4 regions of the Desulfovibrio fairfieldensis genome follow, and region 2 is predicted to be linked to each of the others. Evidence: riboswitches for the same ligand, from Rfam matches in the RefSeq annotation. Region 2 holds a riboswitch; each other region holds the start of a gene.
What was found. Region 2 has a riboswitch for cobalamin ahead of AXF13_RS13320 (sirohydrochlorin cobaltochelatase). Riboswitches for the same ligand answer to the same signal wherever they lie in the genome.

Region 1 (7,211 bases), 240 kb from region 2:
TGTCCGGCGATGTATTTGTGGCCTGCCTCGCGGGCGACCGCGAGCGGGTCCGGCGTTTTGTGGGCTGGCTCTCGCGCCAGTTGCGCGAATATACCCAGTCTTACCGGGTCATGCTCTTTTTCGGCATCTGCCCGGTGGAAAAACGCAGGACCCCGGTGCACGTGCTCTGCGACTGGGCCCATCTGGCCCTGAAAACCGTCAAGGGCAGCGACCTGACCAACTATGCCTTTTATGACGGCGAGCTGCGCGCCCGGCTGCTGGATGAAAACAATATCAAGGATCAAATGCACGAGGCTCTGGAAAAAGGCCAGTTCGTGCTCTATCTCCAGCCCAAGGTGGAGATTTCCAGCGGCCGCATTGTGGGGGCCGAGGCTCTGGCCCGCTGGCGGCACCCCACGGACGGACTGATCCTGCCGGGCCGCTTTGTGCCGCTGTTCGAACGCAACGGCTTCATCGTCCGTTTTGACGAGTACATCTGGGAACAGACCTGTAAAATGCTGCGCCTCTGGCTGAACAAAGGCTACCGGCCCACGCCCGTGTCCATCAACGTCTCGCGCATGCACTTCAACGACGACCATTTCTGCGGCAAGCTGCTGGCCCTGACCGACAAATACCATTTGCCCCGGCATCTGCTGGAGCTGGAGCTCACGGAAAGCGCCTTTTTTGAAAGCGAAAAAACCCTGATCCGGGTCATGAACGACCTCCAGAAACAGGGTTTCGTCTTTTCCATGGATGATTTCGGCACGGGCTATTCCTCCCTGAGTACCCTGCGCGCCCTGCCTTTCAACATCGTCAAGCTGGACCGCACCTTCATCAGCGACGGCACGGACAATGAACGCGGCCAGATCGTGGCCCGCAACACCGTCACCATGGCCCGCCAGCTCAAGATGAAAATCATCGCCGAGGGCGTGGAAACCGTGGAGCAGGCGCACTTCCTGCTCAGCATCGGCTGCAATTACGCCCAGGGCTACTATTACGCGCGCCCGGTGGATCCCGAGGAATTCGAAGTGCTCAGCTTTGTGCAGGAAAAAGCCTTCTGGGTGGACCCCAGTCTCCAGGAGGAAGCCCTCCGCCTGAACCTGCCCCTGGGCCTGAACGCTCCGGACCGGGAATACTGAACCGCCGCTACCGCCGGAACGCTTTTCCTGATCCATGCGCTTCTCGGAAAGGCCGCCGGGGGGCAACGCCGTCCCCAATCCATGCCCCCCCATTGAACACCGCCCTCTTGCGGCGATTTTCCACGCCTTCGCCCCGTGGGCCTGTCCTTCGGCAATGCTTGACAGCACAGGCCAAAGTATATATCAATTTATCTAGATATTGTGATGAGAAACGGAAAGCGGTGTAAATCCGCTACGGACGCGCCACTGTAACCGGGACAAACCCAGCCGAAGCCACTGTTCGACACGGACGAACGGGAAGGCAAGGCGAGCACGGGCCGGAAGTCAGGAGACGACTTGTCACAATGGCCGCGATCGGCGCGGCACGGCAGTACTGTCTCGCGTATAGGCATTTGCCCGGACTGGAGCTTACGCTTGAAATTGCCGCCCAACGGCCCGGCATCTCCGCTGTTTTGCGTTCCACGGCTCAGCGGCGGATGCGCCGTGCGGCAATTTAGCGGCGCGGTTTATCCTGCACAAAGACGGACCGCCCTCTCCGGATGCATCCCTGTATTCCGGCTCTGGACGCACGTGAAATAGACTGCCCTTTCAACTCTTTTGAAAGGAGCATCCCATGCGAACCCACATTCTCGGTTTCCCGTCCATCGGAAAACAGCGAGAGCTGAAACAGGTTCTCGAAGCCTTCTGGAAAGGCGATCTTGCCGCTGAAGCGCTTACCGAAACCTGCACGGCGCTGAAGAAGCGCCATTGGCGCATCCAGCAAGACGCCGGTCTTGACTATGTGACCACAGGCGATTTTTCACTCTACGACCGCATGCTGGACATAACCCGCATGCTCGGCGCAATGCCCCCCCGCTTTGCCCCCTGCCTCAAGGACGCGCACCCGGACCTGTATTTCAGCTTGGCGCGCGGCGATGCGCGGCGCAACATTCCGGCCCTGGAAATGACCAAGTGGTTTGACACCAACTACCACTATCTTGTGCCAGAAATCGATGCCGATACGCCCTGGCATCGCGAAGAGCACCCGCTGGTCGCGGATACAAGGCTGGCCGGGGAACTCGGCTTTTCGCCGAAACCGGCCCTGATCGGTCCGTTCACCTGGCTGGCCCTGGCAAAAGCCCGCAACGGCGCGCACAAGTGGGCGCGGCTGAACGCGGTTACGGCCGCCTATGCCGACCTTTTTACGCTTCTTGCGCCCTTGTGCGACCGCATCCAGGTTGAGGAACCCGTGCTCTGCACGGAACTTCTGCCGCAAGAGGCGAGCGGGGCTTTTCGGGAGGCCTACGCGGCCCTGAACACGGCCAGCAACGGCAAGCTCATGCTGACGACCTATTTCGGCCCGCTCTGCCGGAATCTGGATCTAGCCCTCGCTTCCGGCTGCGCAACGCTGCATGTGGACATGGTGCGCGGCAGGGAACAACTGGATGCCGTTCTGGACAAGCTCCCCGCCGACACGGCGCTTTCGCTCGGCGTGGTGAACGGACGCAATATCTGGAAAAGCGATTACGCCCAAATCCTGCCCCTTGTCACGCGGGCCGTCGCCGCGCTCGGCACGGAACGGGTTTTGCTGGGATCAAGCTGCTCGCTGCTGCACTGCCCTGTGGACCTGGAGGAAGAAACAACCCTGCCGGAGCACATCCGGAACCGCATGGCCTTTGCCGTGCAGAAGTGCGCGGAGCTGACCGACCTGCGAAACATTGCGGAAAACGGCGACAACGCGGCCCTGGCGGCCAATGCCGCCGTATTGCGGGCGGCTGCCGGGCATGCCGACAGCCGCATTGACGCCGTGCGCCGACGCGCGTCCGCCGTCACGCCGGACCAGCTTTCCCGCCGCTCGGCCTATCCGCAGCGGCATGCCGCGCAGGCCTGGCTCAACCTGCCCCCGCTGCCCACCACGACCATCGGCTCCTTCCCTCAGACCGCCGCCATCCGTAAAACCCGCCTGGACTACAAGCGGGGCGACATGCCGGAAGCGGACTATCTGGCCGCCATCAGACAGGAAATCAAAAACTGCATCGCAAAGCAGGAGAAACTGGGCCTGGACGTCCTTGTGCATGGCGAGGCTGAGCGCAACGATATGGTGGAATATTTCGGCCAGCAGCTCGGCGGCTTCTGCTTTACGCAGAATGGCTGGGTGCAGAGCTACGGCAGCCGCTGCGTAAAGCCGCCCGTCATCTACGGCGACGTGTACCGCAAGCGGCCCATGACCGTGGACTGGATTCTCTACGCGCAGTCGCTCACGCAAAAACCGGTTAAGGGCATGCTGACCGGCCCGGTGACGATTCTCTGCTGGAGCTTCGTTCGCGAGGACCTGGAACGCGGCGAAGTCTGCAAACAGATCGCTCTGGCTATCCGCGACGAAGTGCTGGATCTGGAAAAGGCGGGCATCCGCATCATCCAGATCGACGAGGCCGCCCTGCGGGAAGGCATGCCCCTGACCAAAGCCTCGGCGGAAGACTATCTGCGCCGGGCGGTGGACGCCTTCCGTCTGGCCGCGTCCGGCGTGGAGGACGCCACACAGATCCACACCCATATGTGCTACAGCGAGTTCAATGCCATTCTGCCCTGGATCGCCCAAATGGATGCGGACGTCATCAGCATTGAATCCAGCCGCAGCGGCATGGAACTGCTGGAAGCCTTCACCGAGTTCCGCTATCAGGGAGAAGTGGGGCCGGGCGTGTACGACATCCACAGCCCGCGCATTCCCGGCGTGGAGGAGATGACGGATCTCCTGCGCAGGGCCTTGCGCCACATTCCCAAGGAACAGTTGTGGGTGAATCCCGATTGCGGCCTGAAAACCCGCCAGTGGGACGAGGCATATCCTTCTCTTGAGAATATGGTCGTCGCCGCTTTGCGGGTACGTGAAAGCCTGCGCTGACGCGCACCGGACGGGTCGAAACCTGCCTATCCGATAGACTGGTAAGGAAGTGCTGATTACTGAGGATGTTGTTCTTTGCCGAGGGCCACGGAGCGGGCCTGACGCGGGCAGAGGGCAAAAAGACCGGTAGTCAGCGCTTCCTTAAAACGGAAGACGCAGCAGACGCAGACTGCCGGGCTGGATATAGAGCAGACGGCCCTGGCTCACGGCCTCGGGCCGGGTGACGAAACTGTCCTTGCGGATGTTCAGAATGGCTTCGGCCTCATGGCTGCAATCAAAGAGGTGCAGGATTTCATCGTCCATGCGGTCGGCGGTGGTCCAGTGGCGATTCACCGGCGGGCCCTCCGGGGTCAGGCTGCGCAGAAAGCGGAAAATGACCGCGCGGCCGCGCTCCGGCGCGAGCCATTCCCGGCAGACCCGCCAGAGCTCGTCCACTGTGGGCCGCTCCTCCGGGGCAAAAGGCCTGCGCACCTCCAGGGGAAAGGCGCGGCTCTGCGCCCGCAGCATGCCGTCCACCAGATTGAGATAATCTGTTTCCTGATCCAGCACGGCCCTGAAGGCTTCGGGCGCGCCTGCCAGGGCCAGCAGGGTTTCGTTGAGAATGTCCCGCGCCTTGAGCACCCGGATGCCGTGGGTCAGGCGCAGAGCGTTGAGCACCGCGTAAATGGCGCAGAAGGTGTCCAGTTTGCCCTGATAAAACGGTTTGACCATGCAAGCCTCCGCGCATTGTTATGCCCGCAAGCCCAAGGGGGGTCAAGGCGGGCGCGCCGCGCGCCCGGCCAGGGCGTAAGTTGCGTCGGCCCTGCTTTCCCGGCCTGTTTTCCTTTACAAGCTTGGTGCGCGCATGTATAAGAGGACATTCATCAACTATATCACAATACCTTGATATGCAGATATTAACCAATCCCCAAGAATTGGCGGCCAAATGCCGGGCCTGGCACGCCCAGGGCGAGGACATCGCCCTGGTTCCCACCATGGGTTATTACCACGCCGGGCATGAAGACCTGATGGTCCACGCGCGCGGACTGGCCAAGCGTCTGGTGGTCAGCCTGTTCGTGAATCCCGCGCAGTTCGGCCCCGGCGAGGATCTGGAAGCCTACCCCCGCAACGCCGAGCGCGACGCCGCCATTGCCGAAAGCCGCGGCGCGGACGTGCTCTTTATGCCCGAGCCGGGTTCCATGTACGCGCCGGACCACGCCACCTGGGTGGAGGTGCCGGAACTGGCGAAAGGCCTCTGCGGCCAGAGCCGGCCCATCCATTTCCGGGGGGTCTGCACCGTGGTGCTCAAACTTTTTATGCTCACCAGGGCCGATGTCGCCGTGTTCGGCCAAAAGGACTGGCAGCAGCAGGCCATCATCCGCCGCATGGTCCGCGACCTCAACGTGCCCACGCGCATTGAGGCCCGTCCGACGGTGCGCGAGGCCGACGGTCTGGCCCTGTCCTCCCGCAACGTCTATATGACCGCCGCGGAACGCGCCCAGGCCCCGGAAATCCGCGCGGCTCTGCTCTACGCCCAAAAGCTGGCGCAGGAAGGCGAAACCAGCGCGGCCCTGTTGCGCGAGGCAGTGCTGCGGCGCTGGGCCGAGCGCCTGCCCCTGGGCCGTCTGGACTATCTTTCCATTGTGCATCCCGAATCCATGGCTCAGCTCAACGAGGTAAACGGCCCGGCCCTGATGGCCTGCGCGGTGCGCATGGGCAAGGCCCGGCTCATTGACAATATTCTGCTGCGTTCATAAGACGACATTCCATTTCGCAAGGAGACGACAATGCAAACCAAGGGCAAATACTTTTTCACCTCCGAATCCGTGACCGAGGGACATCCCGACAAGGTGGCCGACCAGATTTCCGACGCCGTGCTGGACACCCTGCTGGCCCAGGACTCGGAAGCTCACGTGGCCTGCGAAACCCTGGTGACCACGGGCATGGCCGTCATTGCCGGCGAAATCAGCACGCGCGGCTATGCGGACCTGCCCAAGGTAGTGCGCGATACCATCAAGAACATCGGCTACAACAGCTCGGAAATGGGCTTTGACTGGCAGACCTGCGCGGTGATTTCCTCCATCGACCATCAGTCGCCGGACATCGCCCAGGGCGTGCTGCGCACCAAGCCCGAAGATCAGGGCGCCGGCGACCAGGGCATGATGTTCGGCTACGCCTGCAATGAAACCGCCACCCTGATGCCCGCGCCCATCTACTGGGCCCACCAGCTTTCGCAGCAGCTGGCCCGCGTGCGCAAGGACGGCATCGTGGATTTCTTCCGCCCGGACGGCAAAACCCAGGTCTCCTTCGAGTATCAGGACGGCAAGCCCGTGCGCATCAACAACGTGGTGGTCTCCACCCAGCACGCGGCCAGCGCCAGCCAGGGCGAAGTGGCCGAAGCCGTGAAAAACGAGGTCATCCGCCCCATTCTGGGACCCTCGGGCTATTTTGACGAAAAGGACTGCGAAATCTTCATCAACACCACGGGCCGCTTCGTGGTGGGCGGCCCCATGGGCGACTGCGGGCTTACCGGCCGTAAAATCATTCAGGATACCTACGGCGGCAGCGGCCATCACGGCGGCGGCGCATTTTCCGGCAAGGACCCCTCCAAGGTGGACCGCTCCGGCGCGTATATGGGCCGCTACATTGCCAAGAATGTGGTGGCCGCCGGTCTCGCGCCGGTCTGCGAAGTGCAGATCGCCTATTGCATCGGCGTGGCCCAGCCGGTGAGCGTGCTGGTGTCCTCTCAGGGCACGGGCGACATCCCGGACGAAATCCTGACCAAGGCCGTGCGCGAAGTCTTTGACCTGCGCCCCTATTTCATCAGCAAGCGCCTGAATCTCAAGCGCCCCATTTACGCCAAGACCTCCTGCTACGGGCATTTCGGCCGCGAGCTGCCGGAATTCACCTGGGAAGCCACGGACGCGGCGGCCGACCTGCGCACCGCCGCCAAAGTCTAGCGCGACGGCGTACGTCTGTTTTGAAGGCTCGCCGGGGCTACGCCTTTCAGCTTCCGGCCGGATTGAAAAATTGAAAAAGGTCCACAGGCCAGAGACGGCATCCTTCGCCGCCTTGGCCCGTGGACCTTTTCATATCGGAAAATAACAAAACGCTTTTCCCGCAGGCGTCTCCGGCCCCACGTCGGCCGGTTCCTCAACGCGCCCGCTTCATACGCCGTCTTTCGTTCCGGGAATGGTTACGGCCACTTTGTTTTCCAGCCACAGCAGCAGGTGGTT
Region 2 (7,211 bases):
GTCGCCGGTGTGGACCATCTGGGAGGGATGACGCAGCTTGCGCGTCCAGGACATTTCGGAGATGTGCACCAAGCCTTCCACGCCGGGCTCCAGCTCCACAAACGCGCCGTAGTCCACCAGGTTGGTGACCTTGCCGGTGCACTTGGCGCCTTCGGGGAAGCGGGCGGAGATATCCTGCCAGGGATCGGGCACGAGCTGCTTGAGGCCCAAGGAAACCTTGTTGTTCTCACGGTCGAAGGAAAGCACCTTGAGGGTCAGCTCCTGGCCCATGGTGATCATTTCCTTGGGATGGCGGATGCGCTTCCAGCTCATGTCCGTGATGTGCAGCAGGCCGTCCAGGCCGCCCAGGTCCACAAACACGCCGTACTCGGTGATGTTCTTGGCCTTGCCCTGGACGATCTGGCCTTCCTCCAGGGTGCGCAGCAGATCCTGACGCTTGGAATCGCGCTCCTCTTCCAGCAGCACGCGGCGGGAAACAATGACGTTGCTGCGGCGGCGGTTGATCTTGAGCACGCGGAATTCAAATTCCTGGTTGACCAGAGCGTCCATATCCGGCACGGGACGCAGATCCACATGCGAACCGGGCAAAAACGCCTCCACCCCGCCGATGTCCACCGTGTAGCCGCCCTTGATGCGACGCACGATATGGCCCTTGATGACCCTGTTATTTTCCTGCACGTCCTCGAGCTGGTCGAAGACCTGCATGCGTTTGGCCTTTTCAAAGGAAAGGGTGATGGTGCCGTCCATTTCGTTCTTGCGCACCACATAAACGTCCACCCTGTCGCCCACGCTGACGGCCATGTTGCCCGCGGCGTCACGGAATTCAGCCGCGGGGATCTGCCCCTCGGACTTGAAATTCACGTCCACCAGCACATTGTCGTCATCCACACGGACGATCTCGCCTTTGGTAATGGAGCCTTCTTCAAGGTCGCCGAAATCGGGATTGAGATAGTTTTCGAGGGCGCTTTCGAAATTAATTTCGTCGTGCCCGGTTTCCTTGTCTGCCATCTGCCATGCCTCCAAATAATTTCCCCTCGCTGAGAGAGTGGGAAAAATTATCAGAGGCAAAGGAAAAGCACAAGAGAAATTGTCCGGCGCAAGGTTTTACGGCCAAGGAGAGAGACGGAAAAATGCGAAGCAGGGTCGGGTTTGCCAGGCCGCGAGCCAGAGCAGGCCCGGCTCAGGCAGCGCCAGACCGGCTGGCGGCGTGGCCGCCAGCGGAAGCAGGACTTGTCCCGCGTCGGCGGGCCGGGCGGCCAGCCCCCGGCACAGCAGATGCCCGGCCAACTCCTCGGCAATGCTGTTGAAGCAACGCAGCTCGATCCAGACCGGTTCCTCAAGTTGAGCTATGGGCGCGGGAGGCGCGTCTTCCCGGCGCTGGGTAATGGCGGCGCGCATGGCCGCGTACCGGCCGCCCCGGCGCAGGGCTGCCCCGGCCACGCCGGGCATGGCCGCCGAAAGGGCCAGCCGGTCGCCGGAGGCCAGGGGCACGGCAAAATCATCCGCAGCCAGACCGTTACGCAAAATGGTCTGGATGCGGCTTTCCACATATGCTTCTTCCAGCCCCAACCCCAAGGTCAGAAAACGCCCCAGGCTCACGGCATCCCCGCCTCGCGCGGGCAGCAGCACGCCCCGGCGCAGCAGGGCCGCGGCCGCGGCCGAAACTTCGGCGCTGAGCCCGGCGGGGTTTTCAGGCCGCTTGCCGGTGCCGCAACAAGCATCCATCTCAAGGGAGGTATCCATATTCGGAAGTATAGCCTGAAACGCGCGCCGGGCCAAGGCCCGGCGCGCGCCTGGAAACAGCTCCTGGTGCCTGATCGCAAAAAATGTGCTTTTTCGCTGAGTCACGGCGGCTATCTCATTTTTCAGCTTCGACACTTGTCTTGACTTTTGCGCCTCCCTATTGTCCTCTGCCCGCTGTAGCGGGGAATTCCGTGCAAATCGGAAACAGTCGCGCTGCGGTAAGAGGGTACAGAGCTTCTTCGCCTTGCCGGAAACATCCCGGCGGGGCGCGACAGCCAGCCGTCACAGGTGAAGGCGAAGCCGAGGCGCGGGGCCGTTGTCCTGATTATGATCAGAAACGCGGACCTCCACATCCCTTAAGTCCGAACACCCGCTGGCCGGGGCGCTTTGCGCCGCCGCCGTATCCACCTTTCAACGCACGATTGAGGAGGTTGCCATGTCTCGTACGTTGCGCGTGTTCCCGCGCGTCCTGCCGCTTTTCCTGCTTCTGCTGGCCCTGCTGGCCGCGTCCGTCCAAGCGGCGGATCAGAAAGCCCCCAAGGAAGGGGTGCTGCTGGTGGCTTTCGGCACCAGCGTGCCCGAAGCCCTGCCCTCGTTCAAGGCCGTGGACGCGTCCTTCAAGGCCGCGTTTCCGGACACGCCCGTGGTCTGGTCCTACACCTCGCAGATCATCCGCAAAAAACTTGCCAAGCAGGGCAAGCCCGTGGGCGGCATCAGCGACGGCTTGGCCGCGCTGGCCAAGGCGGGGGTGAAAGTGGTGCGCGTGCAGTCCCTGCATGTGATGCCCGGCGAGGAATTTACGGAGCTTGAGCGGGCCGTGCTGCTGGATATCCAGAAGCATCCGGGCCGTTTTGAGGCCGTGTACCTGGGCCGCCCCCTGCTGGAGTCGCACAAGGATGCCTTAAGCGTGGCCAAGGCCGTGCTTGCTGATATGGGCGGCAAGCGCCGGAAGGGCGAGGCTGTGGTGCTCATGGGCCACGGACAGGCCCACGGCCGGGCGGACCTGGTTTTTGAAGGCACACGGGCCACGTTCAAGGAAAGTGACCCCCTGGTCTTCATGGCCACAGTGGAAGGCGCGCGCGGCATTGACGACCTGCTGGCCGAGCTCAAAGCCCACAAGATCAAGAAAGTCTGGCTGCAGCCCCTGATGGTGGTGGCCGGGGACCACGCCCGCAACGACCTGGCCGGGGACGAGGAGGATTCCTGGGCTTCCAAGCTCAAGGCCGCCGGTTTCAAGGTGGAGGCCAACCTCAAGGGCCTGGGCGAAGTGCCCGGCGTGCGTGATCTCTTTGTGGACCATGCCAAGCAAAATGTGGACGACCTGACCAAGGAACCCAAGAAGCAGTAAAGCCGGATTTATCCACCGCAGCAAAGACGCCGTCCGTTTCCACACTCCGTGGAGACGGGCGGCGTTTTCGTGCCGGGTTTACGGTAAGTCCGCCCTATCGTCCTGAAAGGGGCACAACGCACGGAGCGGGATCAGCGCTTGTCGATCACCCGCTTGGACTTGCTGAACGTACGCGGCAGGCCGGCGTAATCCGCCACCCGCACTTCCATGCGCGCCAGAATGGCCTTGTGCAGCCGCCGCTCCAGAGCCTGGGCCAGGGCAGCGTCATTGCCGGACGGCTGATCCTGGGCGCGCTCCACAATCAGGGCCAGATGGTCCAGGGAGCGCTCGTCCCTGGTCAGCTCCATCTGGTATTCGCCGCCCAGTTCCGGGAACTGGCCGATGACTTCCATGATCTGGCCGGGATAGATGTTCACGCCCCTGTAGATGACCATGTCGTCGGAGCGGCCCAGAATGCGGTCGTGCCGGGGCATGTTCAGGCCGCAGGAGCAGCGGCCCGGCAGCAGGCGGGTCAGGTCGTGGGTGCGGTAGCGCAACAGGGGCACGGCCTCCTTGCGCAGGCTGGTGACCACCATCTCGCCCACTTCGCCCTCGGGCACGGGCTGCAGGGTGTCCGGGTCCAGCACTTCGATGATGAACAAATCCGCCCAGTAATGCAGGCCCTCATGGGCGTCGCAGTCCATGGCCGTGCCCGGACCGTACATTTCGGTCATGCCCGCGATGTCATAGCTGCCTTCCAGGCCCAGCTTGCTCTCGATGGCCAGGCGCATTTTCTCGCTGCGCGTCTCGGCCCCGCAGATCATCTTGCGCAGCCGGATCTGATCGCGGATGCCCGCGCGCTCCACTTCCTCGGCCAGCAGCAGGGCCATGGAGGCCGTGGCCCCGAAACAACTGGCGCCCACGTCCCTGAGCAGTTGCAGATGCATTTCCAGATTGCCCGGCCCCACCGGAATGGTCAGCATGCCGAAAAGCTCGCTGCCCAGCTGAAAGCCCGCCCCGGCGGTCCACAGGCCGTAACCCACAGCCACCTGCATGCGGTCCTCGGGCGTGAGCCCGGCCAGCTCGTAGCAGCGGGCCATCTGGGTGCTGAACGTCTCGATGTCGCGGCGGCTGTAGGCCAGAATTTTGCGCTTGCCCGTGGTGCCGCTGGAGGCATGGATGCGCACCACGTCCTTTTCCGGCACGCAGAGCAGGGGCAGGGGGTAGCCCTCGCGCAGATCCTCCACATCCACAGTGGGCAGCAGGCGCAGATCGTCCAGGCTGTGGATATCCTCGGCACGCGCGCCGCAAGCATCCAACCGCGCCCGGTACTGCGGGGAGTTGCGCGCCTGGCGCAGGGTGTAGCGCAGGCCGTCCAACTGGATCTGCCGGAGCTGCTCGTCCGTGAGCCGGGGAATGAAACGATGGGTCGTGTCGGGCATGGAAGGAGCCCCCTCTGTTTGTCTGGCCGGTCTGTCCCGCCGTTCTGCCCGTGCCAGGGCCATACGCGGGCCGTGCGGGCGGGAACGGCTGTTTGTGTCCGCTTCCTGTTGTTCCGATTTCGTTGTTCCGCCCCGTTTCTAGACTCCCCGCGCGCGGAAAGTCAATAAAGGCGCACGGGCAGCAAACCGCCCAGATCCACTCCGCGCGGGCTGACCACGGCCCGGTAGGGATAGATCTCCACCCCGCGCGCGACCGCCTCATAAAAAAGCTCGGCATAGGCCGGATCAATAAAGTCCGCCGGTGCGAAACAGTGCCCGTCAGGCCGTTGCACCAGATAAAACATGGCCGCCCGCTCGCCGTGGGCCACAATGTCCATGAGTTCGCGCAGATGCTTCCGCCCGCGCTCGCTGGCCGCGTCCGGAAAGCAGGCCGCGTCGTCCTCCACCATAGTCACGTTCTTGCATTCCACCCAGAGCGGCGGCAGGACCGGCCCGCTGAACAGGCCGTCCAGGCGGCTCTGGCCGCGTTTGGCCTCGCGGGTCAGCCCGGCATAGCCCTCGGCAAAAGCCAGCCGCCCGGCGAGAAAGGCCGCCTCCAGCATGCGGTTGGGCACGCTGGTGTTCACCCCCACCCAGAATCCGGGGCCGCCGGGAACCGGGCCGGGCGGGTTTGACGACGAGAGAGGCGGCCCGGGTACGGCGCTTTCCGCCAGCCAGACGCATTCCTGGGTATATTTGAGCTTGCGGGCCGGATTGGCCGCCGGAGAGGCCAGCACCGGCGCGCCGGGCCGGGTCAGGCCCAGCATGCTGCCCGAGTTGTTGCTGTGCACCCAGACCGAAGCGCCGTCCAGGCGCAGTTCCACACTGAAACGCTTTTGCCGTTGCACGAACGTCCCGATCACGCAATCCGGCGCGAAGGGCAGCAGCGGCGCCGCATCCGCATTGCCGGAACCTCCACCGGCCGGACAGCCGCCCGGTCCGGACGGCAATCCCTGTTCATCCCTGTCCCGCATTTACACCCCGCTTTGAACCTGCTAAAAAATTCGCGGCAGATTTTTCGTTCTTTTCCGCCGCGTCCGCGCGCCAAACGTCAGAAGGGCGACATTTTCAATGCCATGCCGCTCTTCTAAGGAGCCCTCCATGCAGATTTCCGAACGCTTGCGCAGCATCAAACCTTCTCTGACCCTCAGTGTCAACAGCCGGGCCCTGGAGCTCAAGGCGCAGGGCGTGGACGTGACCAGCCTGGCCGTGGGCGAACCGGATTTCCCCACGCCCAGGCATATCTGCGACGCGGCCAAGGCCGCCATTGACGCCAATTTCTGCCGCTACACCGCCGTGCCCGGCATTCCCGATCTGCGCAAGGCCGCGGGCCGCTACTTTGAACGGAACTACGGCACGCCCGTGCCCATAGAATCCATTATCATCGGCGCGGGCGGCAAGCACTGCCTCTACAATTTCATGCAGGCCACCATCAACCCCGGCGACGAGGTGCTGATTCCCGCGCCCTACTGGCTGAGCTATCCCGACATGGTGGAGCTGGCGGGCGGCGTGCCCGTGACCGTGCATGCCGGGCCGGAACGCAATTTCAAGGTCACGCCCCTCATGCTTGAGGAAAAGACCACGGACAAGACCAGGCTGCTGGTCCTCAACTCGCCCAGCAATCCCACGGGCGCGGTCTATTCCGACCGCGAGTTCATGCAGATCATGCGTTGGGCCCTGGCGCGGAACATCTTTGTACTGTCGGATGAAATTTACGACCAACTGGTCTTTCCCCCGGCAAAGATGACCAGCGCCATCACCTGGTTCGAGCATTGCCCCGAACTGGTGGCCGTGCTCAACGGCCTGTCCAAGAGCTATGCCATGACCGGCTGGCGCGTGGGCTTTCTGGCCGCGCACCCGGACCTGGTTAAAAAAATCTCCTCCATGCAGGGGCACAGCACCTCCAGCATCTGTTCCGTATCCCAGAAGGCCGCCCTGGCCGCCCTGGAAGGCCCGGTGGAGTGCGTGGACGAAATGCGCGCGGCCTTCCTGCGGCGGCGCGATCTGGCCTTGGACATCATCAAGGCTTGGCCGTGGGCTGTCTGTCCCAAGCCGGACGGGGCCTTCTACCTCTTTGTGGACGTGCACCAGTGCTACGGCGACCAAGTGCGTAATTCCACGGAGCTCTGCACGTACCTGCTGGACAAGGCCCATGTGGCCCTGGTGCCGGGCGCGGCCTTCGGCGACGACAACTGCATCCGCCTGTCCTACGCGGTGGCGGACGATGTGCTGGCTGACGCCCTGTCCCGGGTGGGCGAGGTGCTGGGCGAACTGGCGGGAGAAACCCGGCGTTGAGCCGGATAGCCCCAATATGGCCGAATATGGCCGGGTTGCGGACCCCGAAAACCCCGGCCCGTGCGGCCCTGAAAAAAACGTATAAAAAATATTGACAGACGCCGCTCTTTTGGGCAGTATGCCTTCTGCCGTGGGGCTGTAGCTCAGTTGGGAGAGCGCTTGAATGGCATTCAAGAGGCCGTCAGTTCAATTCTGTCCAGCTCCACCAGATTTTTTTAAACCCCCCGATCATCGGAAGATGGTCGGGGGTTTTGGCGTTTTGGGGTTGCCCCCCCTACTAAGCTAGCTACCAAGCTATCTAACAGTTCATAGACCAATTGATAGCGATTAATATCAATTATTCTAGCAAATCGAGGTCAACATGG
Region 3 (7,211 bases), 1.1 Mb from region 2:
CGTTTCAAAGTGAAATTGCTCTGCTGGCTGCGAAGGCAGCCGCCCGCCACAAGGCATAAGCGCGACTTATTTGCGCTGTGATGTGCCGGAGCGGGCGTCTTCAAAACTTTGAAATTGTGACATCTCAGAGTTAATCTGCTCTATAATACGTCTTTTGTGAAAATATGCAAGAAGGGCCGCCCGGCCTTCGCTTCCAGCCGCTTTCAGAACAGGGCGGGGAGGAAGGAGCCGGGCGCGAAGTGTCAGCAGTTTTCCAACACTCGCAGTTCCGCGGACAGCCGCCCCGAGTTGGAGCGCAGCAGCACGTAGCCGCCCTGGGCCAGCGCGCCGGGGTTGACCACCACGGTACGGCCCACACGGTCCACGGCTCTGGCTTCATGGATATGGCCGCAGAGGCAGATGTCGGGCTGGGCTTCTTCCAGAAATTCACGCACCGCCGTGGAGCCCACATGAACGTCGCCGGGAATCACGTCGCAGGCCGTATCCTTGGGCGGATTATGGGAAACCAGCACCGTATGCGGATAGCGCCGGGCGCGCTGCCAGCAGGCGTCCAGCCATGCCGCGAAGGTGGATTCGGGAAATTCGCTGGGCGTGCCGAAGGGCGTGAACGTGGAGGCCCCCACGCCGAAAATGGCGGTGTCCGGCGTCAGTTCGCGGGTTACGGTATGCAGGTTCCAGCCCTGCTCGCTCAGCCATGCATCCACTTCAGGCCGGTCCATGTTGCCGATCTGGGCCCAGACCGGCAGGTCGTGGGCGCGCAGAACCTCCATGACCAGTTCGGCCTGCTTGACGCCGCCGGTGATGGTCAGGTCGCCGGTGACGATGATCCCGTCGGCCTGGGCCAGTTCCGGAATCCGATGGAAACAGGCGGGGTCGTCGTGGATGTCGCCCACGGCTATCCAGAGGTAATCCTGCGTATCGGCGCTTGGCATGGCGTCCTATCCTTTGTTATAAAAATGGTGTCGCAATCCTGCCATAACTCGCCACGGATGGAAAGAGCCGCCATGCTTCCCACATCTCCCGAATCCCCCATGTCCGAGGAACCCGTCGCGGCGCGCAAGGCCGCCCTGCGGGAGCATATCCGCAAGCTGCGCAGCCGCCAGCCGCCGGGTTTGGCGCGGGCGCGCAGTCTGGAGGCCCAGCAACGGCTGATTGAGGGCGCCTGCTGGCGCAATGCGCATTCCGTGGCGCTGTATGTGGCCCTCAAGGGCGAATTGTCCACCGACAAGCTGCTGGACGCCGCCTGGAAGAGCGGGCGCACGGTCTGGCTGCCGCGCGTGCGGCCCGGCGAAGCGGGGATCATGGACTTCGTGGCCTGCACGGGGCCGGAACAATTGCGGACCGGCCCTTTCGGCCTGCGCGAGCCCGAGGACGGGCTGCCGGGCTTCGGGCCGGAAGGGGCGGGCAAGGCCTTTAAGCCGGATCTGCTGGTACTGCCTGGCTTGGCCTTTGACCTGCACGGCGGCCGCCTGGGCTTCGGCGGAGGGTATTATGACCGTTTTCTGGACAGCGAACTGGCCTGCCCGCGCGTGGGCCTGTGCTTCGCCTTCCAGGTTGCCAAAAATCTGCCCCTGGAACAGTGGGATCAACGCGTGCAATATCTCTGCACGGAAGAGCAGTTTCTGTGTCTGTAAGCTACATTCCTTTTCAGTTTCCCGGTCTTGAGAATGTCCGTTGCGCCTTTCAGGTCCGAGCCGCCATCCCCGGCGGCGTGTACCGCAACGGCTATGACGGCGGCAATATTTCCTTCAGCACCGAGGACGACCCGGATATTGTAACGGGCAACCGCCGCGACCTGCTGGCGGCCTTGCAGCCGCACGGTCTCACGGCTTGGGCGGAGCTCAATCAGGTGCACGGCGACGTGTTGCTCTTCGAGCCGGAAGCCGTGGCCTGCGAAACCCGGTCCACGGCGGACGGCGACGGCATGGCCGTGTCCCGGCCCGGCCTGGGCCTGCTGATCAAGACCGCGGACTGCCAGCCCATTCTGCTGGCGCACAAGAGCGGTCGATACGTGGCTGCCCTGCACGCGGGCTGGCGGGGCAACCGTTGCGATTTCCCGGGTACGGGCGTGGCCCGCTTCTGCGCGCGCTATGATCTCAAACCCTGCGACCTGCTGGCCGTGCGCGGACCCAGCCTGGGGCCGGGACGGGCGGAGTTCGTCAACTTCGAGCGGGAATGGAGCGACGACTTCCGGCCCTGGTTCGACCCGGCAACGCGGACCATGGATCTCTGGGGCCTGACCCGCCGGCAGTTGCAACAAGCCGGTCTGCCGGAGCGCCAAATCTACGGCCTGGATCTTTGCACGGCTTCCAACAACGGACAGTTCTTCTCTTACCGGCGTGAAAAAAGGTCCGGCCGTCAGGCCAGCCTGATCTGGACCACGGCCTGAGGCTGATCCGTCGCGCGTCTACCTTGGGCAAGCGTATAAAAGTTCATTTAATTTATACAGCTGGTTCAATATATTGGTATTTATCATATACTCTTTCCCAAGAGTTGGGCAAAGCCACCTTTGCTCCGCCGGAGCGAAGCGCAGGCGGATGGCTGGTGCCGGGAGAATTCTAAAAACTAAGATTCTTCGGCGTTGGCAAGGAAAATGGCGCTTTTTTGCGTGGAAACCGACCGAAAGGCGGCCCAAAGGGCCGTGCCCGTTGGCGAGCCGGGCGAGCCTTACGGGCATCAAGAGCAGGGCTGTACTCAAGTACGTGAGCGGCAAAAACGCCGGATGACGCCGCCAACGTCGAACAGGCCGGTTTTGACGGATAATCCCGGCAAATAAGATGCCTTAAAAGCTGGAGTCAGATGCATCTGTCCGGCCGCATTGACAGGGCCGCGCGCCGCGCCTAATGTGCCTCTGGCAACGGTAGCCGGACCGGCGGAGCAACGCGGAACGGCTTGAAAAGGGAATCCCGTGTAAAACGGGAGCGGACCCGCCGCCGTGAGATCCGCAAACCGCGCCCCATTTTGTGCCACTGGAAACGGGAAGGCCGGGGCAAGGGGATCAAGCCGGAAGACCTGCCGTGCCCATTTTCGCGCTCCTGGAGCAGCTTAACTTTGAAAAAGTGCATTGCTCTGGCGTGAGATGTTCTCCGGCAACGGGTTTTTGCCGGTCAGGCAGAGGAAATACGGGCCTCTTCCAGGTATGGAAGAGGCTTTTTTTGTCCGCATAGCCCCATATGATATGCACATAGATGCCCTTTCCCGGCCGCCCCGGGCGCGGTCCCTTTGCCTTGCCCTGGCCGGGCTGGCGGCGCTCTGGCTATGCTCCCTGCCGCTGGCCTGTCTGCCGGGGCCGTTCCCGCTGGGCGTGAATGAGGTTTTCCGCGCGCTGGCCGCGAGCCTGGGCCTGGCCGCCGCTCCGGTGGACGCCTCCCAACTCCTGGTAGTGGGGCAGATCCGTCTGGCGCGGGTCTGTCTGGCGGCACTTTGCGGCGGCGCGCTGGCCGTGGCCGGCGTGGCCCTGCAAGGCGTACTGCGCAATCCCCTGGCCGATCCTTTCACTCTTGGCATTTCCGCCGGTGCGGCCTGCGGCGCCAGCATGGCTATCGCCCTGGGCGGCGTCGGCGGCGGGTTCGGCCTGTGGCTGGGGCGGATTCTGGGCCATGCGGCGGGAGTGACCCAGGCCGGGTTGGTGGCTCCCGCCGCTCTGGCCGGGGCCCTGCTGGCCCTGTGCGGCGCGCTCTGGCTGGGCCGGGGCAAGGGGGATTTCAGCCGCGAAAGCGTGATTCTGGCGGGTATTGCCGTGGCCGCCTTTCTGGGGGCCCTGGTGGCCCTGGTCAAGGCTCTCAATGAGGAATCCGTGACCAGCATCGTGTTCTGGATTCTGGGCTCGCTCCAAGGCCGGGGCTGGGACAGTCTGCCCCTGCTGCTGGCGACCCTTATTCCCGGTCTGCTGGCCGTGGGTCTGGGCTGGCGGGCCTTGGACGTGCTTTCGCTGGGCGACGAGCAGGCCGCGCAACTGGGCCTTAATGTGGGCCGGGCGCGCTTCTGGCTGTTGGCCGGGGCCAGCTGCATGACCGCCGGTTGCGTGGCCGTGGCCGGAGTGATCGGCTTTGTGGGCCTGGTAGTGCCGCATGTGCTGCGCCTTTTGCTGGGACCGGGGCACGGCCCTTTGCTGGCCGGGGCCTTTTTCGGCGGCGGCGTACTGCTGGTCTGGGCTGACGTCCTGGCCCGCAGCGTGCTGGGCGGCGGCCAGGAATTGCCCGTGGGCGTGGTCACGGCCCTGTTGGGCGGGCCGTTTTTCGCCCTTCTGGTGCGGCGGCGCTGATGTCCGGCGCACGATCAATGGACAGGCCGCTGAGCAGAGCAGTGGAAGGGCCGATGCTGGACGTGCGCAATCTCACGGCGGGCTATGCCGGGCGGCCCGTGCTGCGCGGCGTGAGCCTGGCGGCGCGAGGCGGAGAAAGCGTGGCCCTGCTGGGACCTAACGGCAGCGGCAAAACCACCTTGCTGCGTTGCATTTCCGGCGTGCTGCGGCCCCAGGGCGGCGGCATACGTTTGGCGGACAGGCCGCTGGATGGCCTGCGTCCGCGCGAACGCGCCCGGCTGGCGGCCGTGGTGCCGCAACGCGCGGAATGTCCGTCCGGCCTGAGTGTGCGTCAGATGGTCCTGCTGGGGCGCTATCCCTACCTCTCCTGGCTGGGCGGCTACGGACGGCGGGACTACGCCGCCGTCGGACAGGCCCTGGCCGCCACCGGAGCCGCCGCTCTGGCCGCGCGCCGCGTGGGGGAGCTTTCCGGCGGGGAACTGCAGCGGGTGCTGCTGGCGCGGGCTCTGGCCCAGGAGAGCCCGCTGCTCCTGCTGGACGAGCTGGCCGCCGGTCTGGATCTGGCCCGCATGGTGGAACTTTTTGATCTGCTGGAGCGCCGCCGGGCCGCCGGGGCCTGCGTGCTCATGGCCATGCACGACTGCAATCTGGCCGCCTTGTATGCAACCAGGCTCATGGGCCTGAAAAACGGCCGGGTACTCTTTGACGGCCCCGTGTCCGAGGTCTTTACCGAGGAGAAACTCAGTGTCCTGTATGATATTCCCATCCGGGTTTTTCCGCATCCGCGCTGGGGCCTGCCCCAGGCGCTGCTGGGGCGCGCTTCCGGGCCGTGGAGCAACGGCGCCGTCAATTTTGCTGCTGGTTCTGCTGCTGACGGGCCTGAATCCGGCCCCGGTTCAGACGGCTCCCATTGAGGTGGTTGACGACACGGGCGTCACGCTGACTCTGGATAAACCGGCCGAGCGGATCATCGCCCTGTACGGCGCCTACAACGAGCTGCTGCTGGCCCTGGACGCGCGCGGCCTGCTGGTGGCGCGCACCGTGGCCGACGCCCATCTGCCGGAGCTGGCCGGTCTGCCCGCCATAGGCACCCATATGCGGCCCAATGCGGAACTGATCGTGGCTCAGAAGCCGGATCTGGTGCTTCAGCTCGCCGGACGGCGCGAGGCGCTGTTGCAGACCGAAGCCCTGCGTAAACTGGGCATCAATGTGCTGACGTTTGAGATGGATTCTTTTGACAAGATGTTCGATGTGCTGGAAAAGCTAGGGCGTCTCACGGGACGCGAGCGGAAGGCCGCCGGGCTGATTCTGGACTGGCGGGCGCGCCTGGCAACGCTGCGGGCGCGCCATGCCGGGGAAAAGCCGGTGCGCGTTTTCTATGAAGTGCGCTATCCCAATCTGTTGGCCGCCGGGCAAGGCAGCATCGTCAATGAGATCATTGCCGTGGCCGGGGGCGAAAACGTGGTCGCGGACGACAAGAAACTGGTGCGCTTCAACGAGGAGGCCTTGATTCTGGCTGACCCGGACGCCTACCTGATCCAGAAGGGCCCCATGAATCCCGATCCGCAGCCTCTGTCCGAGCGCGCCCATTACCGGGATTTGCGCGCCGTGCGCACGGGACGGGTACTTGTGGTGGATGAGGACCGTTTCGCCCGGCCCGGCCCCCGCGCCGTGGAGGCGGCGGAGGGGTTGGAGCGCTGGCTTCATCCTTAGGCACGATGTTCTTTTGCCCGCTGGACGTTGTCGAACAGCGCTTTTTATTCCGCTCATGGACCAGAAGAGTCCACTGCGCTGCAGAAAAAGCTTGTTCTCCTCGCCGGCGGGCAAAACTCCTATCGTGCCGGGCGGAATATTACATCTGATAACCAACGAGCAAGCGAGCAAGATATGACCGGAACTCTTTACGGACTGGGCGTGGGCCCCGGCGCGCCGGATCTGCTGACTCTGCGGGCCGTGAACGTCCTGCGCACGGTGGACGTGATCCTGGCGGCGGCCTCGCCGCGCAACGACTATTCCGCCGCCCTGGACACAGCCCGGCCCCATCTGCGCGCGGACGCGCGCCTGCTGCGCCTGGAATTTCCCATGACCCGCGACGCCGGGATTCTGCGCGCGGCCTGGCTCAAAGCCGCCGAAGCCGCCCGTGATGTATTGGAAGGCGGGGAAAACGCGGCCTTCCTGACCATCGGCGATCCGCTGGTGTACAGCACCTTCGGCTATCTGCTGCGCACCCTGCGGGAAGTCGCGCCCCACCTGCCGGTGGCGATCGTGCCCGGCATTACCTCCTTTCAGGCCGCGGCCGCACGCACGGGCACGGTGCTCTGCGAAGGCGGCGAGAAGCTGCGCATTCTGCCCGGCATCAACGGGCGGGACGACCTGGCCGCGGAACTGGACAATGCGGACACAGCGGTGATCCTCAAGGCCTACCGCAACTTCCCGGCCATCCGCGAAGCCTTGCAAAGCACGGGCCGTGACGCGGACTGCCTGCTCGCCAGCCACGTGGAACAGCCTGAGGAACATATCCGGCGCGGCGTGGCCGCAGTGGACAGCACGCCGCCCTATATGTCATTGATTGTAAGCCGGAAGTCGAAAACCGGCGGAGAGGAAGGCACGCGCTGACGGCGGACGTGTTTTTGTTGCCACGTTCTCAAACGGCTGCCGGATCACCGGGGGAAGTGCGATGGTCGATATCCTGCGGACGATAGTGCAGCACGATTATGAATTCGTCATGGTCGTGGACCTGTCCACCGGCCGCTATGTGAAATACGTGGGCAGCGACGCCTACGCGCATATTCCGGAGCAGGGCGATCATGCCGTCCAGGTGCGCAGCGTGGCCGAGCGCTTTGTGCTGCCCGAGGACAGGGAAGAGTATCTGGAGAAGATGTCGCTGCCTGTCATTGCCGCCATGCTGGAGAGCCGGAAAAAGCCCAGCTTTACCTACCGGCGGCGC
Region 4 (7,211 bases), 1.4 Mb from region 2:
CCCGCCCCGCGCGCGGACCCTCTCGGCCACGGCGCAGAGCGCCGCGGCCTGGAGAAAGGGTTCGCCGCCGGAAAAGGTAACTCCGGCCAGCAACGGATTTTCGTCATACACAGCGAGGAGTTCGTCCACGTCGCGGATGAAACCGCCCTCCAGGCTGTGCGTTTCCGGATTGTGGCAGCCCTTGCAGCCGTGCGGACAGCCTTGGGTAAAGAGCACGAAGCGCAGGCCCGGACCGTCCACAATGGATTCTTCGACAATGCCGGACAGACGCAAAGACGGGCGCAGATACGGGCGCGATTCACTGTCCGACTGCAATCCCGCCCGCGCGCGGGCCGCAGCGGGCGACGCGGACGCGGTCCGCTCAGGCATGGCGGACCCGGTCATGCTCCTCGGCTCGCTTGGCATTGTTGAAGCGGTCCAGGGTGCCCACCAGATAGCCGGTGATCCGGCGGATGCGCTCAAAGCCCATGCCCTGGCCCACCATCTTCTGTTTCGTTTTCGTTTCCTCAAACAAGCGCGATTCCATCAGCATTGCCGCAATCTCCTTTCTGGTTCTGAAAGTTGTAAAAAATTTCCCACCGGTTCGGGAACCGGAGTTCAATAACGCGGATCAACTTTGAGAAGTTACATTCTCAGAGTGTCAGAGACGCCCGCTTCGGCGCTTAACGGCGCAAGTGAATCGCGCCCTCGCCTTCGCAGCCGCCAGAGCAATTTCAAGTTGAAATTGCTCCACTATGATATTCCACCTCGACCGTTCATTCCCACTTGGGCATCAGGGGGTATTTTCTGCGGAGTTCCCGCAGCGCCTCCAGACTGATCCCCTCGCCCTCGCGGCGGCCGCAACGCGGGCAGACGTCGTTGATGACGCCCGTGTAGCCGCAGACCGGATCGCGGTCCAGGGGATGGTTGATGGAGCCGTAGCCCACGCCCTGATCATGCATGTAGCGGATGATGCGCTCAAAGGCCTCGAGATTTTTGCAGGTATCCCCGTCCAGCTCCACATAGGTGATGTGCCCGGCGTTGGTCATGGCGTGGTAGGGAGCTTCCAGCTGGATCTTCCTGAAGGCCTTGATGGGATAGTAAACCGGCACATGGAAGGAATTAGTGTAATAATCGCGGTCCGTGACGCCGGGAATACTGCCGTAGCGCTCCCGGTCCAGGGACACGAAACGCCCGCTCAAGCTTTCCGCCGGGGTGGCGATGAGCGTGAAGTTCAGGCCGGTCTTTTCCGCTTCCTCGTCAGCGCGACGGCGCATATGCCCGATGATTTCCAGGCCCAGCTTCTGGGCCTCCTCGCTTTCGCCGTGATGCGCGCCCACCAAGGCCTTGAGGGCCTCGGCCAGACCGATGAAGCCGATGGTCAGGGTGCCGTGCTTGAGCACTTCCCCTATGCCGTCGTCCCAGTCCAGCTTGCCGGAATCCAGCCAGATGCCGTTGCCCATAAGGAAGGGATAGTTGCGCACCTTTTTGGCGCTCTGGATCTTGAGCCGGTGCAGCAACTGCCGGAAGACCAGATCGATCTTCTCATCCAGCAGGGCGTAAAACTTTTCCGGATCATTACGGGCTTCCAGGCCCAGGCGCGGCAGGTTCACGGAGGTGAAGCTCAGATTGCCGCGTCCGCAGGTCACCTGGCGCTCCGGATCATACACATTGCCCAGCACACGCGTGCGGCAACCCATATAGGCCACTTCGCTGTCGTAATAACCGTCCCTGTAGTACTGGAGGTTGAAGGGGGCGTCAAGAAAGCTGAAATTGGGGAAAAGGCGTTTAGCCGAGGTTTCCATGGCCAGTTTGAACAAATCGTAGTTGGGGTCCTCGGGATTGTAGTTGACCCCTTCCTTGACCTTGAAAATCTGCACCGGGAAAATGGAAGTCTCGCCGTTGCCCAGACCGGCCTGGGTGGCCAGGAGCAGGTTTTTCATGACCATCCGGCCCTCGGCGGAGACGTCCGTGCCGTAGTTGATGGAGCTGAACGGCACCTGGGCCCCGGCCCGGGAATTCATGGTATTCAGGTTGTGGATCAGGGCCTCCATGGCCTGGTACACGCGCCGGTCCGTATTGGCCAGAGCTTCGTCCACGGCATAGGCGTGGGCGCGTTCCGCCAGTTCTTTCCACTGTTCGGGAGCGGCTTCGGTCAGCGCGCGGCCCAGAGCATCGGCTCCGGCCATGCTCGGGCGCACGCCCACGGCATCCAGCAGTTTCCCGGCCAGTTCCTCCGCGGCGGCCGCGTCCAGGCCCCCGGCAATGCGCAGGCAGGCGCAGAAGGCCTTGCGGTATTCCTTGGCATAGGTCTTGATCACGCCCTCGGCCATGGCATAGTCAAAGTGCGGCACGCTCTGGCCGCCGTGCATTTCATTCTGGTTGGCCTGAATGGCTATGCAGGCCAGGGCCGAATAGCTTTCAATGGAATTGGGCTCACGCAGATAGCCGTGCCCGGTGGAGAAACCGTTTTTGAACAGCGGGATCAGATTGATCTGGCAGCAGGTTTCGGTGAGCATGTAGAAATCTTTGTCATGAATATGGATATCGCCGTTAAGATGCGCGGCCGAGGCGTCCTTGGGCAGGATATAATTGTCGATGAAGAATTTGGAGCCCTCGGAACCGTACTTGAGCATGGTGCCCATGGCCGTGTCGCCGTCAATATTGGCGTTCTCCCGCTTGATGTCCTCCCGGATGGCCGGGGAGTACGTCAGCTTTTTGTAGATATCCATCAGATAGGATTCCGCGTTGCGGATCTTGGCGTGCTCCGCGCGGTAGAGAATATAGGCCTTGGCGGTTTTGGCGTAATCGTACTGGATCAGCGTTTCTTCCACCACGTCCTGAATTTCTTCCACATGGCGGAGGCTGCGCTCATCCAGCTTTCTGCAGACTTTCTCGGTGACGAAAAGCAGGTCCGTGGGCGACATGTCCTCGCCGCCCACAGCCTGGTTGGCTTTGGTGATGGCGTTGAGAATCTTGACCGAATCAAAGGGCACGGACGCGCCGTCCCGTTTCATAATACTGGCGGGCATGAAAAACTCCAGGCATGGAGGGGCTGTATGGAATAAAAAACCTCCGCCCGCAACACAGGCGGAGGAGGAAACGCATTTATCCTCACTGCAAGACCTGACGGCAAAAGCCCCGTTGCCGACGGTCCGTCCTCAAAGACGATGAATGAAAGCAGGTCTTCCGGCTTGCCGGCTCGCTTTTCGGCCTTCCCGGAGCGAATCCAGTGGCGCGCAAGGAAAAGCGGCATCAGTTCGGCGCACGGCGGCGGGTCCGCTCCCGATTTGAACGGGATTCCCTATTAAGCCCCGAAGGGCGCTTCCGTATCTCTAGAGATAGTCAAAACAGCCCCTTTCTGTCAATCAGAGGCGCGAAAAAAGGCTTCCTTGCTTCGTAACAACATACTGAATTTAAAAGATAAATTTTAAGGATACGGCCCTACGGCGACGACCGTCAGCCCTCCGGCCACAGTGCCGGGCCGCCATGCCCTCCAAAAGGTAGAGCCGGATGGTTTCATCGCCGACGATGCCGGGCGGGAGCATCTTGCCGCCCCCGCCGGTTCACCGCGCCGGGGCGGCCTGACTTTCGGCTCCTCTCCCTGACGGGCCGCCGAGCCGCGCCGTGATCCAGAGGTCCAGACCGGGCACGCCCTCCTCGCCCACCGGCTGCCAGTCCAGCACGGCATCCCGCCGCGCTGCGGACAGATAGCGCACAAAACGCAAATGCAGGTTCAGAGCGCTGTCCTTTTTATTCCGACCGACAATCACGCTGTGGGCAGCCAGAAAAAACTTGCGGGACTCCCCTTCCGGGCCGTTGCAGTCCAGATAGAGCAGGCAGAGCGTATTCTGATCAATATCAATGTCGTTGAGCAGATCGTAATCGACCAGCCGCACGAACGCACCACCGGCGGAGACGTCGATCAGGCGTATTTTCCGTTCCAGATCCTGGCTGTAACGGCTCATATAGATCTGCACCTGGCCGCGCTGCTCCGGCAACATGGGCGCGAACCAGAAGCGGAATTTTTTGAGCATGTCCGGCCCCAGGCGCAGCCGTTCGTGCCGACGCAACTCCCGCCATAAGGAACGGAAAGGCGTCTTGAGAGTGATCTCGGTCAGGGCGTTTCCGGCGTCGCGCCGCACATCCTGCACGCGGCAGTTGCAATAAAAACCGTGCCGCGCGACGGCAGCCTTACCGCTCTCTTCCTGCCCGTCCCTTGCCTCTTCCGGATTCGCCTCGATATCCGGCTTGAAATAGATGCGGCACTCTCCGCCCTTCAGTTCAGCGGGAATCAGGGGCTCCGCCGTGGACAGGACCGTGATGTCGCGGGCGGTAAAGGTTACGGTGCAGAGCAGAGGTCCCGCTTCGCGCGGACGGCCGTCAAAGGTGAGTTGGACCGGAAGGGCCCGGTCACGGGCGTATTCCAGGGCGGTTGCGATATTCGGACGCCAGAGGCAGAGGGGCATTACGCGGATCTCCTGTCATCACCAAGGATGCATGCCATGTCCTTTGGCACAGAGCAAGCTGGGGAATTGCCATTCTCAAAGCCGGCGCTGCCCTCAGTCGGCTGCTGTTGTTATTCGCAGCAATGCTGTCCTCGTCTGTCGCGTTGCGGCTACAGCCAGGCTTCGCCATGAACGGTTCAGGCAAGCCCCGGCGGCAATAGCTGACGCCCGGTGGGACTGAGGTTCAGCCTTTTGCCTCAGGCGCGGGCGGCCACGCGAGTGAGCGCCGGAGCAGGGAATCTTTCAACGTTAACCTACCCTATTTCCCAAGGATTTTTCATGGATAGCTCACGCGGACGCGTTCTGTAAAGTCACAACAGCGCCCCGTCCCGGTCGAACTTGACCGTGACGGGGCGCTGTTCAGACAAAACCTGCGAACGCCGGGGATATTCTAAGCAGATTAACTTTGAGAATTGACATTCTCAAAGTTTTTAAGCCGCTCGCTCTGCTCTCGATGTCCGTACGGCGGCATAGCCGCCAACGGCTGACGCTCGTGGCGAGCGCCTGCTTACGCAGCCGCCAGAGCAATTTCAAAGTGAAATAGCTCTAGGTTGGAAGTTTCATTCCCTGCCCAAGAAAGCGAATTCCGGCGCAGGACGCATGGTAAAGCATATTCGAACTTCGCATGGAACGGGCCTCGCGCAGGAGAGAATGAAAGCACGTTGGGAGCGGCTCCTACGGCAGCAGGGTTACCTCATAGGCATTGGCCGGTTCCAGATACTTGCGGGCCACGGCCTGCAAATCGGCCGGGGCCAGCGTAGCGGCCTTGTCCAGCAACTGCTTCTGGAAATCCTGGGGATAGTGCAGCACGGCGTCCGTGGCCGCCTCACCGGCGCGGTCCGCCAGGCTCTGCCTCTCGCGCAGGTATTCGCCCAGCAGGCGGTTGCTTCCGGCGGCCAACAGGGCCTTGGGCAGCGGCTTGGCCTTGATTTCGGCAATGATCCCGGCAAAGCCCCGCCGGGCCTGCTCCAGCTTGTCCGGCGTGGTGCCGATGTAAAAGGCCATGAAGCCCGTCTCCGGCATGCTGCGGTTGAAGGCGGTTACGGTATAGCCCAGGCCCTGCTCGTCGCGCAGGCTGGCAAACAGCAGGCCGCTCTGGCCCGAAAGCACGGATTGCAGCAGCATCAGGGCAGGCGCGTCCGGATGGGTGGGCGGCACGGTTTTGAAGATCTGCAGGAGATGGGCCTGATTACGGCCCGGCAGATTCAGGCTGAGCGCTCTGTCCTTGCCCCAGTCGGGCGCGGCCACGGCCAGGCCTTCCCCTTCCGGCGCGGGCAGGCCCTGGGCGAAGGCCAGCACGGCCTCGCGGTCAAAGCTGCCTGCCACGGAAAGCACCCACGGCTGGCCGGACTGACGGGCCCAGAAAGCCTGCACGTCTTTGCGGTCAAAGCCGTCCAGGCTCCGGGGCGTGCCCAGGCCGTCAAAACCATAGGGCTGTCCGCCGGGATAGAGGAAGGGATTCAGCTTGGAGAACATATAAGCCAGAGGATTGTCCGAGCGCTGGCGGATGGCGGATTTCATGTTATCCACCTCACGGCGCAGTTCCTTGGTTTCGAAACGCGGCTTGGCAAGCACATCGCCCAGCGCGCTGAAATACTCCGCGTTGAAGCGCGAGGGCCCGGTCAGGGAGATGCCGAAGGTCTGCAGACCCGCCTTGGCGGCAATGGAGGCCGCGCGTTCCGCGAAATAGCGCTCCACGCCCTGGGCATCCAGATTGCCGCTGCCGTCGGTGAGCAGGCGGGCGGTCAGATCCGCCAAGCCCTGCTGTTCGGGCTTGAGCAGTGCGTTGCCGCCGGGCAGCATCAGGTCCAGGGAAATATAGGGCACCGTGGCGTCGGGGATCATGATCAGGGTGCGGCCCTGGCCCAGTTGAACCACCTCGCGCTTTCCGGCGGCCACAGCTGCCGCCGCCACGCTTTGCGCATGCGCAGCGGCGGGCCAGTTCTTCCGCAGCACGGCTTCCAGATCGGGCAGGGCCGCGCCTTCCGGTGCCAGCACGCGCACCCGCGCCCGTTCCGGCACGAGCCACTGGCTGACGGCATTCTGCAACTGATTTTCATCCACATTGCGCTGAGCGAAACGCATGTTGCGCTCCCCCTGCTCCCCGCCCAGATCAAACTGGATGGTTCCCTTCCAGGATGCCAGACCGTTGAGGGTTTCCCCGGCCCGGTCCATGCTGTCCTCCAGATTGAACTTGGCCCGGCGCACGGCGTCGGCGCTGAAGTCCTTGGCCGTCAATCCGGCCAGATCCCTGGTCAGCTCCTGCCAAAAAGGTTCCAGCTTGTCGGCGTCCAGCTGGGCGGTGATGGTCAACAGGCCCGCGCGGGCCAGACTCATATTGTCCACGCTGATGCCGTCCACCAGTTGCTTTTCATACTTGTACTTGCGGTAGAAGGTCGAGGTGCCGTCGCCGCCGAGCAGATAGCTCAGCACGTCCAGATCCACGGCGCGCAGGTCGCGTAGACCGGGCGCGGGAAGGGAAATGCCCAGATAAACCTTATTCCAGGGTCCCCGGCTCACTTCCACGCGCGGACCACCCGCCGCGCCGGACAGGTCCAGCGGCTGGGGCACGGGCAGGTCGCCGCCGTTCTTCAGGCCGCCGAAAATCTTCTGGGCATAGGCCAGCACCGCGTCGGGCTCAATGTCGCCCGCCACCAGCAGCATCATGTTCTGCGGCTGGTACCAGCGCTTGACATAGTCGCGCAGATCCTGGGCGGTAATGGC

Region 1: it holds a riboswitch for cobalamin, as region 2 does, so the genes downstream of both, metE (5-methyltetrahydropteroyltriglutamate--homocysteine S-methyltransferase) here and AXF13_RS13320 (sirohydrochlorin cobaltochelatase) in region 2, are expected to answer to the same signal.
Region 3: it holds a riboswitch for cobalamin, as region 2 does, so the genes downstream of both, AXF13_RS08855 (FecCD family ABC transporter permease) here and AXF13_RS13320 (sirohydrochlorin cobaltochelatase) in region 2, are expected to answer to the same signal.
Region 4: it holds a riboswitch for cobalamin, as region 2 does, so the genes downstream of both, AXF13_RS07580 (anaerobic ribonucleoside triphosphate reductase) here and AXF13_RS13320 (sirohydrochlorin cobaltochelatase) in region 2, are expected to answer to the same signal.

The regions. Positions count from the first base shown of each region.
Region 1 covers NZ_CP014229.1:3,403,357-3,410,567, reverse strand. The annotation lists gene AXF13_RS14375 (bifunctional diguanylate cyclase/phosphodiesterase) at 1-1,118, shown strand, start outside; cobalamin riboswitch at 1,295-1,472, shown strand; gene metE (5-methyltetrahydropteroyltriglutamate--homocysteine S-methyltransferase) at 1,732-3,996, shown strand; gene AXF13_RS14365 (hypothetical protein) at 4,138-4,707, opposite strand; gene panC (pantoate--beta-alanine ligase) at 4,884-5,732, shown strand; gene metK (methionine adenosyltransferase) at 5,763-6,935, shown strand; gene AXF13_RS14350 (ABC transporter permease) at 7,143-7,211, opposite strand, start outside.
Region 2 covers NZ_CP014229.1:3,163,336-3,170,546, forward strand. The annotation lists gene AXF13_RS13310 (30S ribosomal protein S1) at 1-1,008, opposite strand, end outside; gene AXF13_RS13315 (hypothetical protein) at 1,105-1,743, opposite strand; cobalamin riboswitch at 1,898-2,135, shown strand; gene AXF13_RS13320 (sirohydrochlorin cobaltochelatase) at 2,180-3,091, shown strand; gene AXF13_RS13325 (phenylacetate--CoA ligase family protein) at 3,223-4,512, opposite strand; gene sfsA (DNA/RNA nuclease SfsA) at 4,674-5,525, opposite strand; gene AXF13_RS13335 (pyridoxal phosphate-dependent aminotransferase) at 5,653-6,846, shown strand; tRNA gene AXF13_RS13340 (tRNA-Ala) at 6,979-7,054, shown strand; gene AXF13_RS16895 (hypothetical protein) at 7,208-7,211, shown strand, end outside.
Region 3 covers NZ_CP014229.1:2,086,995-2,094,205, reverse strand. The annotation lists gene AXF13_RS08870 (metallophosphoesterase) at 243-932, opposite strand; gene AXF13_RS08865 (5-formyltetrahydrofolate cyclo-ligase) at 1,005-1,634, shown strand; gene AXF13_RS08860 (purine nucleoside phosphorylase YfiH/LACC1 family protein) at 1,625-2,389, shown strand; cobalamin riboswitch at 2,842-3,034, shown strand; gene AXF13_RS08855 (FecCD family ABC transporter permease) at 3,179-4,264, shown strand; gene AXF13_RS08850 (ABC transporter ATP-binding protein) at 4,318-5,178, shown strand; gene AXF13_RS08845 (ABC transporter substrate-binding protein) at 5,117-5,977, shown strand; gene cobI (precorrin-2 C(20)-methyltransferase) at 6,152-6,880, shown strand; gene AXF13_RS08835 (GGDEF domain-containing protein) at 6,942-7,211, shown strand, end outside.
Region 4 covers NZ_CP014229.1:1,775,226-1,782,436, forward strand. The annotation lists gene nrdG (anaerobic ribonucleoside-triphosphate reductase activating protein) at 1-384, opposite strand, end outside; gene nrdD (anaerobic ribonucleoside-triphosphate reductase) at 362-532, opposite strand; gene AXF13_RS07580 (anaerobic ribonucleoside triphosphate reductase) at 756-3,011, opposite strand; cobalamin riboswitch at 3,142-3,323, opposite strand; gene AXF13_RS07585 (hypothetical protein) at 3,546-4,448, opposite strand; gene AXF13_RS07590 (M16 family metallopeptidase) at 5,163-7,211, opposite strand, start outside.